DNA from 3 places in the Brevibacillus sp. MS2.2 genome. Region 2 is predicted to be linked to each of the others. Evidence: riboswitches for the same ligand, from Rfam matches in the RefSeq annotation. Region 2 holds a riboswitch; each other region holds the start of a gene.
The links. Region 2 has a riboswitch for cyclic di-GMP ahead of HP568_RS01190 (methyl-accepting chemotaxis protein). Riboswitches for the same ligand answer to the same signal wherever they lie in the genome.
Positions count from the first base shown of each region.

Region 1: another riboswitch for cyclic di-GMP. It lies ahead of yfmT (benzaldehyde dehydrogenase); the one in region 2 lies ahead of HP568_RS01190 (methyl-accepting chemotaxis protein).
Region 3: another riboswitch for cyclic di-GMP. It lies ahead of HP568_RS27290 (GNAT family N-acetyltransferase); the one in region 2 lies ahead of HP568_RS01190 (methyl-accepting chemotaxis protein).

Region 1 is NZ_JABSUZ010000012.1:130,511-136,134, reverse strand. It holds gene HP568_RS13770 (RsmF rRNA methyltransferase first C-terminal domain-containing protein) at 1-441, opposite strand, end outside; gene HP568_RS13765 (hypothetical protein) at 527-1,282, shown strand; gene HP568_RS13760 (methyl-accepting chemotaxis protein) at 1,307-2,251, shown strand; cyclic di-GMP riboswitch class I at 2,428-2,513, shown strand; gene yfmT (benzaldehyde dehydrogenase) at 2,599-4,056, shown strand; gene HP568_RS13750 (methyl-accepting chemotaxis protein) at 4,087-4,968, shown strand; gene HP568_RS13745 (M14 family metallopeptidase) at 5,031-5,624, opposite strand, start outside.
Region 2 is NZ_JABSUZ010000001.1:273,968-279,591, forward strand. It holds gene HP568_RS01185 (transporter substrate-binding domain-containing protein) at 1-431, opposite strand, end outside; gene HP568_RS01190 (methyl-accepting chemotaxis protein) at 548-2,521, opposite strand; cyclic di-GMP riboswitch class I at 2,593-2,693, opposite strand; gene HP568_RS01195 (formate--tetrahydrofolate ligase) at 2,833-4,461, opposite strand; gene HP568_RS01200 (FAD-binding oxidoreductase) at 4,609-5,624, opposite strand, start outside.
Region 3 is NZ_JABSUZ010000050.1:14,026-19,649, forward strand. It holds gene HP568_RS27270 (hypothetical protein) at 1-117, opposite strand, end outside; partial or broken gene HP568_RS27275 (DNA alkylation repair protein) at 327-644, shown strand; gene HP568_RS27280 (Crp/Fnr family transcriptional regulator) at 644-1,321, shown strand; gene HP568_RS27285 (peroxiredoxin-like family protein) at 1,406-2,068, shown strand; cyclic di-GMP riboswitch class I at 2,243-2,326, shown strand; gene HP568_RS27290 (GNAT family N-acetyltransferase) at 2,520-3,074, shown strand; gene HP568_RS27295 (methyl-accepting chemotaxis protein) at 3,078-4,550, shown strand; gene HP568_RS27300 (alpha/beta hydrolase) at 4,672-5,624, shown strand, end outside.

The sequences.
Region 1 (5,624 bases), on a different contig from region 2:
ATTTTCTGACAAGGCTTTTGCCCGAACAGGATGGATTTCGTTTGCTACGAGCATTCCTTGTCCACGCAAAAACGCTGCAAGCTGCGTCGATTTTCCCCCTGGCGCTGCACACAGGTCGAGGATTCGCTCACCAGGCTGTGCGCCGAGTGCTTCGGCAGCGGACATCGCGCTTGGCTCCTGCAAATAGTACATGCCAGCGGAGTGAAAAGGATGCTTGCCGGGACGATCTGGCTCTTTGTAGCGAAAACCGGTTTCGCACCAAGGGACTGCTTCCAGAGAAAACGGCGAGATTTTCAAAAAATCGTCACGACCGACCTTCAACGGATTGACCCGCAAGCCGTGTGTCACAGGCTGATCATACGAGGAAACGAATGCCTCATAATCGTGTCCAAGCATGGTTTGCATGCGCTCGGTAAATGTTGTTGGTAAATTTTTTGTCATAACAGCCTCCGATGTCAGATTTTGGCCCCATGTGAAAGGAAAACATAGAATCATGGCGAATCATAGAGAATGAGGTGAGAGCATTATGGAAGGATCCCGTGCAAAACGCTACCGCTCCCGGCGGAGGAATGACTCGGAAGTAAGCCGGTTTTGGATCATGGGGTTGCTGTTCTCACTGCTGGTGCTCGCTTTTGAATTCTTTATCGAAATACCCGCCGACGCAGATTGGCTGATCGATATGGAGATGGCTTTGTTTTCTGCCAGCTTTACGTTACTTGCCTTTTATCTGCTCGGACTTACCTTTGCCTTTTCACGCCACCAAAAGGCAGGGAAGATCAATCACCAAATCATCATCTATGTATGGTTGGGTGCGATCTTGTTTCACTTGTTCCTGCTCATCAGCAATTTGTCCAATCAGCATGTGTACAAAGCAGGGATCATTCTGTTTTTAGGACCATTGTTTTTAACTGTCTACCATTTTATCACGTACTTGGCAGCTTTGCGCGAGGAGCGTGAGGAGCAGGAGGCAGCTACGACAGCTACGCTCGAGCGTACGGCCTACCAGATGATTCTGGAGGGTGGGCGTGTATACAGCGAGCTGAATCGCCTGAAAACAGAATATCCAGAAGTGGAGCAAATGCTTCGTGCCAACGATTTTCACGATAAACTGGAGCGCTATGCTTTGGAAATGCAGCAGTATTTGCAGGCGAAGCAATTTGAGCGTAAAGACGTGGAGCTCTTGGAGGGTCACTATTATTTCTTGGAAAACTTGCTGAGCTTGGCGAAACAACATCCGGGAATAATCGAGTCCCGCGTATATAGCCGCCGAGGTGACAATTGATGGGTACAAAGGAGAGGGAAGCGGATGTTTTGGAAAAAAGACAAAGGCCTGGCAGAAAAAGAGACAGCAGCGACGACAGTGGCAACTCCCACGACCACAATGGCAGGACAGCAAGACGCTTGGAAACATGAGCTTCGCGGTATTTACGAACAGTTGGGTGCGATCTTCACTTCAAACCAAGCGATGAACGCCGAATCCGAGCAAATGGTGCGCTTGGTGACGAGAATGAAGCGTGTCGTAGATAATATCCAGGTCATTAACGAGCGGGATGATGAATCTGCGAGCCAACTGTCGGATCGAGGAGAGCGCCTGACAGATATCTGCAAACAATCGGTAGCGCGTGCAGATGAAGGCAAAAAGGCTATGACGGACGTTGTGGAAGTCATGAGCCTGCTCGACAAAGAATCGGTCCATACGTCCAAATCCATGAGCCGCTTGGAAGAGCGCTCTTCGGAAATTACGAGTATCGTCAAGGTGATCAGCGACATTGCCAATCAGACCAACCTTCTCGCCCTGAATGCAGCGATAGAAGCGGCACGTGCGGGTGAACAAGGCCGAGGCTTTGCTGTCGTAGCGGATGAGGTACGGAAGCTGGCCGAGATGACAGCGAACTCGACCAAGACGATTGCAGAATTGATCGGCAAGATTCAGGAAGAAACAAAAGAAGCGTTGTCCAACAGTGAAAAAAGCAGCAGTGCGATCAAAAACGGACTTTCTATCAGCAAGGATGCTGCGGAGAAGACGGATCAGATCGTGAATGCTTTCCAGGCCCTGAACGTCGAAGTGTCAGGCGTGATGGAAATCATCGCGCACCAAAAGCGATTTGCTGACGATGTGTCCCAGCAGGTAAGTGATGCAAAGAGCTTGCTGGACGAGCTGAATGAAGGCTTGACCAAGCATGTGAGGGACGCCAACGCGGTAGAGCAAATGCTCGCGACGAGCGTAAAGGATGTCAAAAAGTTATTGTGATCATAAGGAAAAAGAATCAGGAGTCCGTATTCAAGCGATGCGGACTTTTTGGTATTTGTTCACTTTCTTTCACTAATTATTTACATGTTTTCGTTTGACTATTCGAAATGGAGTACTATAATCAAAGTAGGATTCTCCATATCTTTCCTTTTTTCGACAAAATCCTACCAGCATTCGCTATGAATGGGCAAACCCATTGAAAATTGGGGACGCAAAGCCACGGGCCTAATGTACAAGTTACGATGGCAGCCGGGTTGCCGACTAGCAGTGTATTTTGCTGTTTTAGTTTTACGGCTCCTTTCAGGCGAAAGGGGCCTATTACCTTTACAAAAGGGAGAGGTTAAAGCATGTCAATCCTTCAAACACTGGACAAGCAGTACATTAATGGGGAGTGGCGCGACGGACTGGGCGCGAAGACATTGCAAGATATCAACCCTTACAACGGGGAAGTCATCGCAGAATTCAAAATGGCAAATCTGGAGGATATCGACGCGGCTTACAAGGCGGCAGCCAACGCGAAAAAAGAGTGGGATGAAGTGAATGCCTATACCAAATCCCGAATGTTGGAGCGAGCTGTTCACTATATCGAAGAGAATGAAGAAGAAATCATTCAGATCATCATACGTGAATTGGGTGGAACCCGATTAAAGGCGTTTTTTGAGATCGGGCTTGTGAAGGATATTATTCGCGAGGCGGCTACGTTCCCCGTACGCATGGAAGGAAAAATTCTTCCTTCTCCCGTAGACGGAAAAGAAAATCGCTTGTATCGGATTCCCGCAGGCGTTGTCGGTGTCATCAGTCCGTTCAACTTCCCGTTCTATCTGTCGATGAAGTCCGTAGCTCCAGCTCTTGGCGCGGGCAACGGTGTCGTTCTTAAACCGCATGAGCACACGCCAATCACGGGTGGGACGCTCATCGCGAAAATTTTTGAAGAAGTAGGTCTGCCAAAAGGCTTGATCAACGTTGTTGTGACGGATATTGCGGAAATTGGCGATGGTTTTGTCTCCCACCCGATTCCGCGCATCCTTTCGTTTACAGGCTCTAGCCAAGTAGGAAGCCATATCGCGCAAGTGGCAGCGAAGCATTTCAAAAAGGCGATTTTGGAGCTGGGCGGCAATAGTGCACTGATCGTTTTGGAGGATGCGGATCTCCAGTATGCCGTTAATGCAGCGGTATTCAGCCGCTTTACCCACCAAGGTCAGATTTGCATGTCGGCTAACAGGGTTCTGGTTCACCAAGATGTATACGATAAATTCCTCGATCTGTATGTGGAAAAAGTATCTGGACTCAAGGTAGGCGACCCAAATGATCCTGACACGGTAATCGGTCCACTCATCAATCAACGGCAAGTCGCCAACCTGATGGCAACGATTGATGAGGCGATACGGGAAGGAGCCGTTCCTGCATTGAAAGGGGAAGTAAAGGGCAACCTGGTCGAGCCGATCGTTTTGACAGGAGTGACCACAGACATGTCGATTGCTTCTAAAGAGCTGTTTGGTCCGGCTGTTTGCATCATGTCGTTTGCTTCCGAGGAAGAAGCGATTCGCATGGCGAACGAGACACCATTTGGATTGTCCGGGGCGATTCATACACGCGATCTGGAGAGAGGTGCCCAGATGGCCAAACGAATTGAGACTGGCATGATTCACATCAACGATGGAACGATCAATGACGAGCCAATCGTGGCGTTTGGCGGTGAAAAGCACTCCGGGTTGGGACGTTTGAACGGTCAATGGAGCTTAGAAGAGTTTACTACGCTGAAATGGATATCGGTTCAGCACAAGCAACGCCAATTTCCGTATTAATGCCAGCAAAATATAGAGGTGAAGAGGGTCATGAACGGTTACGTAGAATGGAACGAAACGGAAGCTTCCGAAGAGGGGAAAAACGCAGAGCTGCTCGAGGCGTTCATCAAGGTTGCCCCCTATTTAAATGATTTGCTCTCCGATGACATTACCATTGGGGTCTATGACACGGAAAAGCTATTGCGCAATGTGCCTGCCCAAACATTTGCACTGCAAGTCAAGCCGGGTGATCCACTCCAGGAAGGAGATGTGATCACCAACGCGATTCGAAAAAACACCAAGCAGGCGATGATGGTCCCCAAGGAATTATTTGGGTTTCCTCTCATCGCACGGGCGATCCCTCTGCATGATCACACGGGAAAAGTCATCGGTGGTGTCGGCATTGGTTCCAGCATGGAGCGAGCCAATGAGCTGTATGAAATTGCGGCAAATCTCTCGAGCGTCGTCGAGCAGGTCAGCGCCACCACACATGAGATGGCTGTGCAGATCGGGAATTTAAACGAGCAAATGAAGGCGATCTCAGAGCAAGCCAATGATGTGAGCCAAAGTACGACTGAGATCGAGCAAATTACGCTCGCCGTGAAAAAAATCGCTGATCAAAGTAACATTTTGGGACTGAATGCGAGCATTGAGGCTGCGCGAGTAGGGGATGCAGGGCGAGGGTTCGCTGTCGTTGCAAATGAAGTTCGCAATATGGCGACGGATTCACGGGCGAATGCAGACAAAATCAAGCAAACCACAGATTCCATCCGGGATTTGATAACCCTGCTGCAAAATTCGATTGAATTGATTAATCAAACCATGGAGAGTCAGGCAGCCGCTACGGAGGAAATTTCTGCGACGATGGTCGAAGTGAGCGACAATACGCAAAAGCTGGCAGGGCTTGCCCAAGAAGTGTTTGAAATAAAGTAAGCCTATACATGTAACAAAATTCCCCTCTCAGGAGTCTAACTTTAGAGAGGGGAATTTTTCCTTTAGTTCATTTGGATGGTAGGTAGCGATTGCTCCAGCATATAGCGATACACCGGGACTTCATCGCCCTTTTCAACGGGCAAGAAGTTAAACGTGACGTAGCTGTCTACCGATTCCGGTTCCAAGGCCAATGCTATGAAGTTGGCGTTTGGCTGAGCCATGCTGAACACGTAGCTACCCGCAGGAAAGGTTTTCGTTGTTTCTGTTACATTTGCAGTCACTTGGTTGGTGAAATGCCCATTCTCGTAAATCGTATTCACCTTGTTTTCCAAAATGGTGTAGCTTTCTACCGCTATGGTTGTTTCTTTTGATAGCTTGCTTACTGAAACACCGAGCAGTTCCAGCTTGGCTGCGACTTCATGGTAGCCAGGAGGCATGAGATAAGCAGTGGGGCGCTCGCGTTCGAGTACGGGATAGGCATCTGTGGAGCTTACCCAGTCGATGGGGGCAGGCACTTTTTTTGCGGTGGCTAGATCGACCACATCGAGAGTTTGACCCGGTACTCGCTTATTCTCACTCAGGATGACGAGTTTGTCGTTGTCGTTTGCCTTTTTGCCTTTTTCCGTGATTTCTGCGCGTGCCTGGGTCACAGCGGA
Region 2 (5,624 bases):
GGGTCGCTCATGTGAGCTTTTTTCTGGCGATCTGTGTTGCGCGTTACGCCTCCGACAGCAATATCGAATTTATTTGCCAAAAGATCGTCCATCAACGTCGGCCATGATGTTTGGACAAAACGCGCCTCTACTCCCAAGCTTTTTGCGAATTCTTTCATCGCGTCGATATCGTAACCTTCGAATTGGTTCGTTTTTGGATTCAAATATGTAAACGGTTTGTAGTCACCTGGAGTACCTACGAGGATATAGCCTCTCGCAATGATTTCGTCCAAACGGGACTCAAACTTCTTCGCTTGCGGTTTTTTAGCAGCTTCAGCAGCTACGGTTTGGACAGGCTTAACCGCTGTTGCGGCAAAAGCACCTGTTCCTGATGTCATGAGCATAGTTGCAGCGAGTGTGCTCGCCAAGATTGTTTTTGTGAATTTTTTCATCTGGGTTCTCCTCCTGTTAAACGGTAATGAATTTAGTTATCAGACACAAACTCCATCATCCCCCAATGGCATCCCCCCTTTCAAAGAAGAGGACTTACAACCTGTTGAGCTGCCTCCTACACAGTAAACCTGCCGATTCCTTGCTGTAATTCTTCTGCCACTGCATTCAAACGCTCGACAGACTGGCCAATTTCCTGGATGGCTTGAAGCTGCTCTTCCGTTGCCTTTGCCACTGTTTGCGCGTCGAGTGAAGCATGTTTTGCAATGTTATGCATTTCATCTACAGAAGCACTCACCTGTTGGGAGCCTGCCGACATTTGTTCAGATGCTGCGGATACTTCCAAAATGTGCGCGGCAACGTTACGGGAAGACTCCAGAATATGCCCGAAGATTTCGCGAACCTCTTCGACCAGTTGAATACCATGCTGTGCGTTTTGGTTGCCCGCGGTCATGACCTCTACCGCGTGACGAGTATCCTGCTGGATTTCTCCGATCAGCATCGCGATTTTGGATGCGGATTCTTCGGATTGATTCGCCAGCTTTTTCACCTCTCCGGCAACGACAGCAAACCCACGTCCATGCTCGCCTGCACGGGCTGCCTCAATCGAAGCGTTCAAAGCAAGCAAATTGATTTGCGAGGTCAACTGACTGATCGTATCGAGAATGCCTTCGATTTCTTTGGAGCGATTGTTGAGCTGCTCGATGGCTACTGTCGCCTTCGATGTTCCCTCGCCAATGCTTCCCATCTGGAGCACTGCTTGCTCTACCACAGCAGTACCTTGCTCTGCCTGCTCTGTTGCTACCTGGGCAGCCTCTGAAACATGTGCAGACGTCTCCGCGATTTTCACGATGCCTGCTGCCATGTCATTCATAGACAACGCGACATCCTGCGAGCTGGTGGCCTGCGCCTCTGCTCCCTCAGAAATCTGTGCGATAGACATGCCGATTTGGTTGATGTTTTCCGTCGCTTGTTTAATGCCTTCGGATACTTCCTGACTAAAACGCTGTACTTGATCAGACGACAGAGATACGTCTTCGATCAAATTTTTCAAGTGCGATACCGTCTGGTTAAAGTCACGTGACAGAATGGCAATCTCGTCTTTTCCGTCAACCGTTACGGTCTCTTTCAAGTTCCCCTGCGCCACTACATTTACTGCGCGATTCAGACGCTCAATTGGTTTCACCATGCGTACAGCCAAGAAATAAACGAGGACAACCCCAATTGCCAACACGATGAGGGAAATCACCAGCAATCGAACTGACAGTTGATCAACAGGCGCATGCAGCTCTGCTACAGGTGCAGTGATGTATATGCCCCAGTTCAAACTGGTAGGAGCATAGGAAGCAAATCGCTCTGTATTCTCGTCTATATATTGGGCGATTCCATGATTCCCTTGCTTGATTTCTTCAAAGGCAGTCTGAAGCTCAAGAATACCCGTGTCGAGAATCGATTCCTTCAGAATGTACTCGCTATTCGGATGATAAATAAATGTTCCTGTTTTGCTTACTAAAAAGGCGTAGCCAAATTCACCGAACTTCTCCTCGGACACCTTTTTCTGAATTTCATTGATAGGAATCGTAGAGCCGATATAACCGTATTGACGATTGTCCTTCATCAATGGAACGACAAGGGTCACGATGTTATTCCCTGTCCGCTTCGAAATAACTGGCTCGGAGACAACAACCTTTCCTTCCCCTTTACTCGCTTCCTTAATATGCGGACGATCCGAGATGTCGGTCACTTCTCCCATGAAATTGATCACTTTCTTACCGCTTAAGTCATGCGAAAAGAAGAACGTCTCAAACTGGGGGTTTTTCTTTTGGGCTGCTTGAATGAGTTTCAGGTCGTATTCGACATTTTGATCTGCCGACATCAATCCTCCCATCGCTCTTACAATCTCAATTTTTTCTTGAAAGAAACCATCGATACGAATCGAGAGATTGCTAGCTGACAACTCAGCTTCTTTGTCCAGACTGTCTGCCAAAAGATTGGAAGCACTCCAATAACTGGCACCGCAAACCGTACCCAAACTAATAACCAACAGCAGGCACAAAACGATAATTAGCTTATTCTTCAAACTATTTTTCATACCGAATCCCTCTCCCTTCTCTTTTTTCAACAAAAAAAAGACTGCCCACCGACAGCCCATTATGACTACGGTATGGCAACCCGGCTGTCCTAGCTGCGAAAGTCATTTGACTTTCGTCCTTAGACCCGTGGCTTTGCGTCCCTGCCTTTCAGCAGGTTTGCCTTTGTCATTCCTTGTTGTTTTTTCAATTTAAGTCCACTTTTTTTTCAATCTCACCTTTCTTTTCCCATAACTTTCCGCCAATAAACCTCAAAAACACAAAAAAGCTGACAACCTTTTACAGTTGTCAGCTTTTTGTCAAACTTTTTTGATTAGCTTAATCCGATCACTTGCCCATCCTCGTCTACATATAACGATTCCGCGGCCGGCTTTTTCGGGAGGCCTGGCATCGTAACCAAGCTTCCGGTCAGTGCGACGATAAAACCAGCTCCTGCTGATATGCGCACTTCACTCACTTGAATCGTGAAGTCAACAGGTGCTCCCAGCAAATCAGCGCGATCCGTAAAGGAGTAAGGTGTTTTCGCCATGCACACAGGCAGATGGGACATGCCCATTTCTTCTACCTTTTGCATCGTTTTCAATGCAAGGGGCGAAAAGACAACCCCTGATCCACGGTATACTTCTTTCACGACAGTCTCAATCTTGTCTTTAATGCTGAGGTCTTCTTCATACAAGAATCGGAAGGAGGAAGGCCGCTCTGCTGCACGGGTCACTTTTTCAGCCAGCTCGACACCGCCAGCTCCTCCTTCTGCCCACACTTTAGAAAGGGCTGCCTCAGCTCCAGCCGCTTGGCATAACGCAATTACGGCATCGACCTCTGCCTGGGTATCTGTCGCAAAATGATTGATCGCCACCACTGCTGGCACACCGAACTTTTGCAGGTTTTCCAGATGGCGCTTGACGTTTTCGAAGCCTTTTTCCAGAGCAGACAAGTTCTCCACTGCGAGGTCAGGTACTTTTACCCCGCCGTTGTATTTCAACGAACGGACCGTAATGACCACGACAGCAGCCGATGGAGTCAGGCCTGCTTTTCTGCACTTGATGTCAAAAAACTTCTCTGCTCCCAGATCCGCACCAAAGCCCGCCTCTGTTACGACGTAATCTGCCAGCTTCAAGGCCATCTTAGTTCCGATCACGCTGCTGCACCCATGCGCGATATTGGCAAAAGGTCCGCCGTGAATGATGACAGGAGTTCCTTCGATTGTCTGTACGAGATTAGGCTTGATAGCTTCCTTCAAGAGAACGCACATGGCATCAACCGTGTTGATTTCTTCTGCCCGTACAGGCTGATCATGGAAATCATAGCCAATAATGATATGGTTCAACCGCTCGCGCAAGTCTGCCAGATTCTCACTCAAGCATAAAATCGCCATGATTTCCGATGCGGTCGTAATCATGAAGCCATCCTCACGCGTCATTCCATTGCCGTCACCCAGACCAACCACGATGTTACGCAGTGCTCGGTCGTTCATGTCCATAGCCCGTTTCCAGACGATTTTCTTTGGATTGAGCCCGCGCGGATTGCCATGGAAAATATGATTGTCGATCATCGCCGCCAACAAGTTATGTGCAGCTGTAATCGCATGAATGTCCCCTGTAAAATGCAGGTTAATTTCATCAGCCGGGAGAATTTGTGCTTGGCCGCTTCCGGTAGCGCCTCCTTTGATCCCCATGCAAGGGCCCAAGGACGGCTCGCGAAGCGCTGCAATTGTTTTCTTCCCGAGATAATTTAATGCTTGTGACAGACCAATTGTCGTGAGCGTCTTGCCTGCTCCCGCCGGGTTAGGGTTCATCGCTGTAACAAGAATCAGTTTGCCATCAGGGCGATTCTTCACTTGCTCCCATAGCTCATCTGATAGTTTGGCCTTATACTTTCCGTATAGCTCCAAATGCTGTTCTTCGATACCTGCAATCTTGGCAATTTCAACAATGGACTTCATACTTGCCTCCCTGCCACACCAGAATGTAATGCACCAGTTACCAATCTTCTACATTCTGCATCAGCATCCTTTCTCCTTTCCTCTTCGACACATTACGCAAAAGAAAAAGCCCACATTCCGACAAATGTTCAGAATGCAGGCTCTCTGTTACTTCCCGAAAATTTTTCCCGGATTCAAAATGCCATTCGGGTCCAGCACATGCTTCATGGCTTGCATGACGTCCAGTGCTTCTCCGTGCTCCTTGCGCTGATATTTGATTTTCCCTACACCCACACCATGCTCTCCGGTGCAGGTTCCTCCCCGACTCAATGCGTATTCCACCAGATGGGCATTTACTTCCTCGGCACGCGCCACTTCTTCGGGGTCATTCAGGTCGATCATCAGGATAGCGTGATAGTTCCCATCCCCGACATGCCCTGCAATCGCTCCATCCAGTCCAGCGCGGTCAATGGCTTGCCGCGCGTCCACAACAGCTCCTGCCAGCTCGGAAATTGGCAAGCAAACATCTGTCACCATCAGCTTTTTCCCGGGGGATTTGTGCAGGAAGGCATACGCCAGGTTATGACGAGCGTCCCAGAGCTGCGTCCGCGCCTTCGAATCTGTCTCAAAAAGGAACTGCGTGCAGCCATGTCCAGCGGCGATGTTCTGCGCAAAGTCGATATCATACGCAAGCCCTTGTTCACTACCGTGGAACTCGATAAACAGCGTTGGTGCTTCCGGGTAGCTCGTTTCTTTGTACAGATTCACTTGTTGGATAGAGCGTTCATCAACCAGCTCGATTCGCGCTACTTGAATACCCGCTCCGAGAATATCCACGACGGTATCGACGGCATCCTGCACAGAAGGGAAGCTGGCACGTGCCGCCGTTGTCGCCTCAGGGATGCCGTAAACACGCAAGGTCAGCTCCGTGAATACACCAAGCGTTCCCTCCGACCCGACAAATAGCCCGGTAAGATGGTAGCCTGAGGAGGATTTGGCTGTCATACTCCCTGTACGGATGATACGTCCATCCGCCGTCACCACTTCCAGATCGCGAACCTGATCACGCATCACGCCATAGCGGACAGAGGTCGTTCCACTGGCATTTGTAGCAGCCATCCCACCCAAAGTCGCGTCCGCTCCCGGATCGACGGAAAAAAACAATCCGTGCTTTTTCAATTCTT
Region 3 (5,624 bases), on a different contig from region 2:
CCATCCGTCGTTTTGATTCGCGACCATTTGAATGATCTCTTCCGGTTCCGTCGTCTCGATGCTAATCATTTCACCGCCTCCGGAAAAGTAAAATTGAATCACTTTTACTTCCTTCATCAAAATCCCCTCCTATTCCTTCTAGTTATCGGATAGTTGGAAAATTTTTGTTACCGGTGATTTTTATGTATACTTTTACCATTATTGCGAAAAGGAGTTCGTTGAAAATGCCTGATTCGGTGCGCACGAGAAAAGGAGCAAGAAAAGCCTCGCTCATCCCTGAAAATGTATTAGCACTCCTTCATGCTGGAGAATTAGAAAGCGTCAATTTGACTGAGTGGCAGGCTGTTGATCGCCGCTTTGCGGTAGAAGCCACACGCCCACGAGGGGTCTGGTGTAAGCATATTGACGCATTGAAAAATGAGCCTGCTCGCTGCCTGCCTTTACTCACGCAAGTGAAATCAGATGCATCTAAATATGTTCAAGATTCTGTAGGGAATTGGTTGAACGATGCGAGTAAATCACAACCAGACTGGGTAACGCAGCTTTGTGACGAGTGGCTAAGAATCTCTGATACAAAGGAAACGAAAAGAATTGTCACTAAAGCGAAAAGAACGATCCTGAAGACCCAAACCGAACAGAAATGATGAACCGAATCACATATTTATCCCAATTTTATTTGTTGAATTCATTATCCGAGGAAAGTTTGCGCTTAATTGATCAATTAACCTCTCTAACCCCTTTCCCCCAAAATACGTGCATTCAAACACCAGAAACTTTTTCAGAGGGCTTCTACTTCATCAAACAGGGGAAAGTACGTTTATATAAAGTAAATCGGGATGGGCGGCAGTTCACATTTGATATCCTCGGGGAAGGCAATGTGTTTGGAGAAATGGATTTGCTCTCATTAGGTACGAGGGAGATGTATATAGAAACCATCGAAGACTGCCTCATTTGTAAAATGAGCAAAGCAAAATTTGAGAGCTACATAATCGAACATCCTCAACTGATGATGAAGATCATGAAGCTCATTAGCGATAGAATGGTTTCGATCAGCCAGGCAGCCGAAAATCTTGCCCTTCTCCCTTTACAAGATCGCATTCTTTCCACGTTAGTAAAGCTTGCCGATCAATTTGGCAATCCCAGCAGTTCGGCGTTTCAAAAAATTGATTTATCTCTTTCCCATCAAGAACTCGCCCACTTTGTCGGGGCATCCAGGGAAGCTGTGACGGTAGCATTACGTGCTTTAGCAAGAGAAGAACTGATTCAAACAGGCTTTAAATCCATTTCCATTCATCGGGACAAAATTTTGAAGAAAATGTAATTCAGATTACATCTTTCCCTCCAAAAGAAAGATATCGTAAAGCTATGGCTTCTACTATTCTTTCGAAAAAGAGGGGAACGACATATGAATAAACCACATTTTCAGAGCCTGCGCGAAGAGCTAGATCATACAACCATTCAAATAGCAGACTTCCTCACTCGTGAAGTAACGGATGCATTTACAAGATCACTCGAGGAGCTGCGGACCTCTGGGCAGGCAAAGGGCTTGCCGATTGGTTCGATTGCGCCTGATTTTACGTTGAACGACCACACTGGCAAGACCTTTATCCTGTCGGAAGAAGTCGTAAAAGGTCCCGTCGTCCTCACATTTTTCCGTGGATCATGGTGCCCCTACTGCAATTTGGAGCTGCAAGCATACCAAAAACAGATCGATACGATAACCTCTCTGGGTGCCCAATTGCTTGCCATTAGTCCACAATCTCCTGCACACTCTCTTACTATGCAAGAGAAAAACGGACTGAGCTTCCCCTTGTTATGCGATACCAATAACCAGGTGGCAGAAAAATATAAACTCAGATTCAGACTGCCTGATTATTTACAGGATACTTACCGATCATTGGATATTGATCTCAAACATTTTAACAGTGACGATTCCTGGACGCTCCCCATTCCTGCTACTTATATCCTCAACAACCAGGGCGTAATCCGGTCAGCATGCTTAGATCCAGATTACAAAAAGAGAATGGAGCCTACTGAAGTTCTAGACATTCTGCAAACCATAACCTAAAGTCCCTAAAATGAAAAACCAGTTGAAACAGCAACTGGTTTTTTCGTACGTTCATACTTTATGAACAATTAGTTTCTTTTCCCTACCAAAACTTGACAAAGATATATCTTTTGGCTTATATTTTGCATGATTATGTCTAGCAAAATTCGACACGTTTTTACAAATTTTGCTAATAAATGCAAAAGGCAAAGTCATCGAAAGGTGGCGACGCAAAACCACGGGTCTACAGTCTTTGACCATGATAGCCGGGTTGCCATCATCTTGAGACCATTTTTTGATGTTGGTAGCTTCGGTTGTTCCATTTCGATGGAACGGCCTTTTTTGGTGTTTACATTTTTGAAAGGAGGATGAAAGCACTTTCATTTTCGTAACGGATGGAAAAACATAACTTTTGAGACGTCAAACATACACAACATGGTTCAATCAGAGAAAATGATGGAGTGGACAAGTTATGTACAAACAAGTAGAAACCGTACAAGAGTTAGCAAAATTTCATGAGATCAAAGAAACAGTATGGACAAGCATGGGCTTCGAAATGGAGTACGCGAAAGAAGGCTCGGCTCTGTTCCTCTTAATTGCCGAAGATGGTGAAGCAGGTGGAACATTTGAAATGACGCCCTTTTCCAAATCAAGTGCTTATATGAAATCACTTTTTCAGGATGTTGTTACAGAAGACATGAAAGTAATGGAGGTAGACAGTCTCGCTGTTTTGCCGAAATACCGTGGACAACTAGGGCAAAAAGGAATTTGCTTGATGATAGATTACGCTGAAAAGCATGGATATACCCACGCAATCGGGGTAGCAGATCCGACTTTTTTTACGTTCATCAACAAGAAGTATCATGTAAAGGCGATTCAGACCAAAGAAATCGTCTTTTACAAAGGGGCTGATGCCATTCCGACCCTCTTCCATCTAAAAGATGTCTATGACAATAAGCATGATCCGAAATATTCCTGGTACAATTCGTCGTCATCCAACCAAGTAAAAGTCGAGGTAGGTGGGTAAAACATGGATAACATTGATCTATTGAGAAGAAGAAATAATTGGGTCGTAATCGTATTCGCCAGTATTATTACGGTTGTTCAAGTCTTAAACCTCTTTCTAGGCGTACCGTACACATTCGTTTTCACGGTGCTGGGTATTTTGTATGGCGTGCTGGCACCTTTTACTTACATCTCCAATCGCCCGAGCTTCCGTGAAAAAGCAGCGCCCTTCATGAAGTTTTTCAACTTCGCCGTAATCGGGATCTTCATGTTCATCATAGTTGGACTGGACCCGCATATGATCAATATCATGACCATTATGTTCTTTGTAGCAGTCATGGGGATTTATCAAGACCGACTCATTAATATTTTGACGATTGTATCGACATTGGGCATTGTCTCTTACTACTTCCTGACACAGAGAGAAACGATTTTCCATTCGACAAGCAATCTTGATCTGATGTACTTCCTGCTTACCTTCTGCTTCGTCTCTGTCACGAGCATGATGCATGCTGTATTCAATAACAAGCTGCAAGAGGAAAGTGAGCAACAAAAGCAAGAAGCGATTGCCTCGAAGGAATCGTTGCAACGTGTTCTGGATCAGATCAACGAATCACTCACCTCTATGCAAGACTATCAAGAGAATTTGAACAAGGTGACGGACGGTGTAAATGTTCGCGCTGTCGAAACCGTCGCTTCCCTGCAAGACATTATGGAGTCCTTTACGATCCAAACCAGCAATACGGACGAGCTGCGTCGGGAAATGAGCTCGACGAATCTGCAAGTTGAGGACATGACCCGCTCTGTTACAGAGATGCATGAGTACGTAGAATCGACCAAAGAAGCCACTAGCGAGAGCGGCAAACGCATTGGCAACATCGGCAATGACTTTGAACGATTTATCACGGACATCCAAGGTACGAACCAGCTGATTCAAGAGCTCAATAAAGAAACCGAATCGATTGGGAAAATCATTCAAACCATTTCCGAGATTTCTGCACAAACCAATCTGTTGGCACTCAATGCCACGATTGAAGCGTCTCGCGCAGGCGAGCACGGCCGAGGATTTGCTGTCGTAGCAGATGAAGTACGCAAGCTGGCGGAATCCTCCAAGCTATCCTCAGAGTCGATCTCGAGCCTGCTGATGACCATTCGCGAAAAAATGAAGCTCGTATCGGATATGATTTCCGAGTCACAGACTTCTTTTGAGAAAAATAGCGAAGGCATCCTCGAAGTACAAGAAATGTTCACCAATGTAGACAACTACATGCAAAATTTTGCGGATAAAACGAAAAACCTGCAAGAGTTCATCGTCCATGTTCACAGCATGATTCAGGAAGTCGGCGCAAAAGTAGAAGTCAACGCAGATATTACCGACAAGAACAAAGAGAGCCTGGAAGAAGTACTTGTTCTCGTTTCTGAGCAAAAAGACGAAGTCGTTAAGGTTTCTGGCGGCTTTGAGAAAATCGAACAACAGATGCGTGGTCTCCATATGTAACCTTCCTGCAACCGCCTTTTATAGGCGGTTGTTTTCTTTTCTCATTTTGTAACCGAACAGATATATAATAAAAATATTCTGATATTTACAATCTCATACAATGAAAGGTGGCACATCATTGATGGATGCACGAATCGAAACAAAAACGATTCAGACCGATCGATTGCTCGTTTCCTATCTGACAGCAGGCGTACCGGAAGGAGAACCGCTTCTCCTCATTCACGGTAATGCATCAGCCAACTTGTTCTGGGATGATACCATTGCGGCTCTATGTGACCAGTACCGTGTATATGCACCTGATATGCGTGGCTATGGAGCAAGTGAAGCATTGCCTATCGATGCGACACGCGGTTTGCGAGACTGGTCGGATGACCTTCATTCGTTTATTCGGGCATTGGACTTGCCAACACCTGTCCATCTTGCCGGCTGGTCTTTGGGTGGAGGGATCGTGATGCAGTTTGCCATCGATCACCCACAGGAAGTCTGCTCCCTGATTCTAATCGCCCCCATGTCCCCTTACGGCTTTGGTGGAACCAAGGATATTGCTGGCACCCCGTGCTACAGCAGCTTCTCAGGCTCGGGTGGAGGAGCCGCCAACTCGGAGCTCGTCAAAAGGATAGCCGCTAAAGATATGAGTAGTGACTCCCCCTCCAGTCCTCGCAATGTCATGAATCAGCTTTATTTCAAGCCCCCATTCCAAGTTGGCCCTGAGCAGGAAGACCGTTATGTGAGCGCAATACTCTCTACAAGAACGGGAGAGGGCTTTTACCCCGGTGCTTTTGAATACGTAAACGATTGGCCCGGTGTTGCTCCTGGAACGACAGGGATTACGAATGCGATTTCTCCCAAATACGTAAATTTGTCCGGTATTGTCCAGATTGAGCCGAAATGTCCGATTTTATGGATTCGCGGTGCGGATGATGCCATTATCTCGGATCAGTCGCTTGCTGATTTCGGTACGCTGGGCAAGCTTGGCTATGTCCCCGGATGGCCAGGGGAAGACGAATATCCACCGCAGCCGATGGTCTCCCAAATTCGTGACGTGCTTGAACAATATCAGCGCGCTGGTGGTTC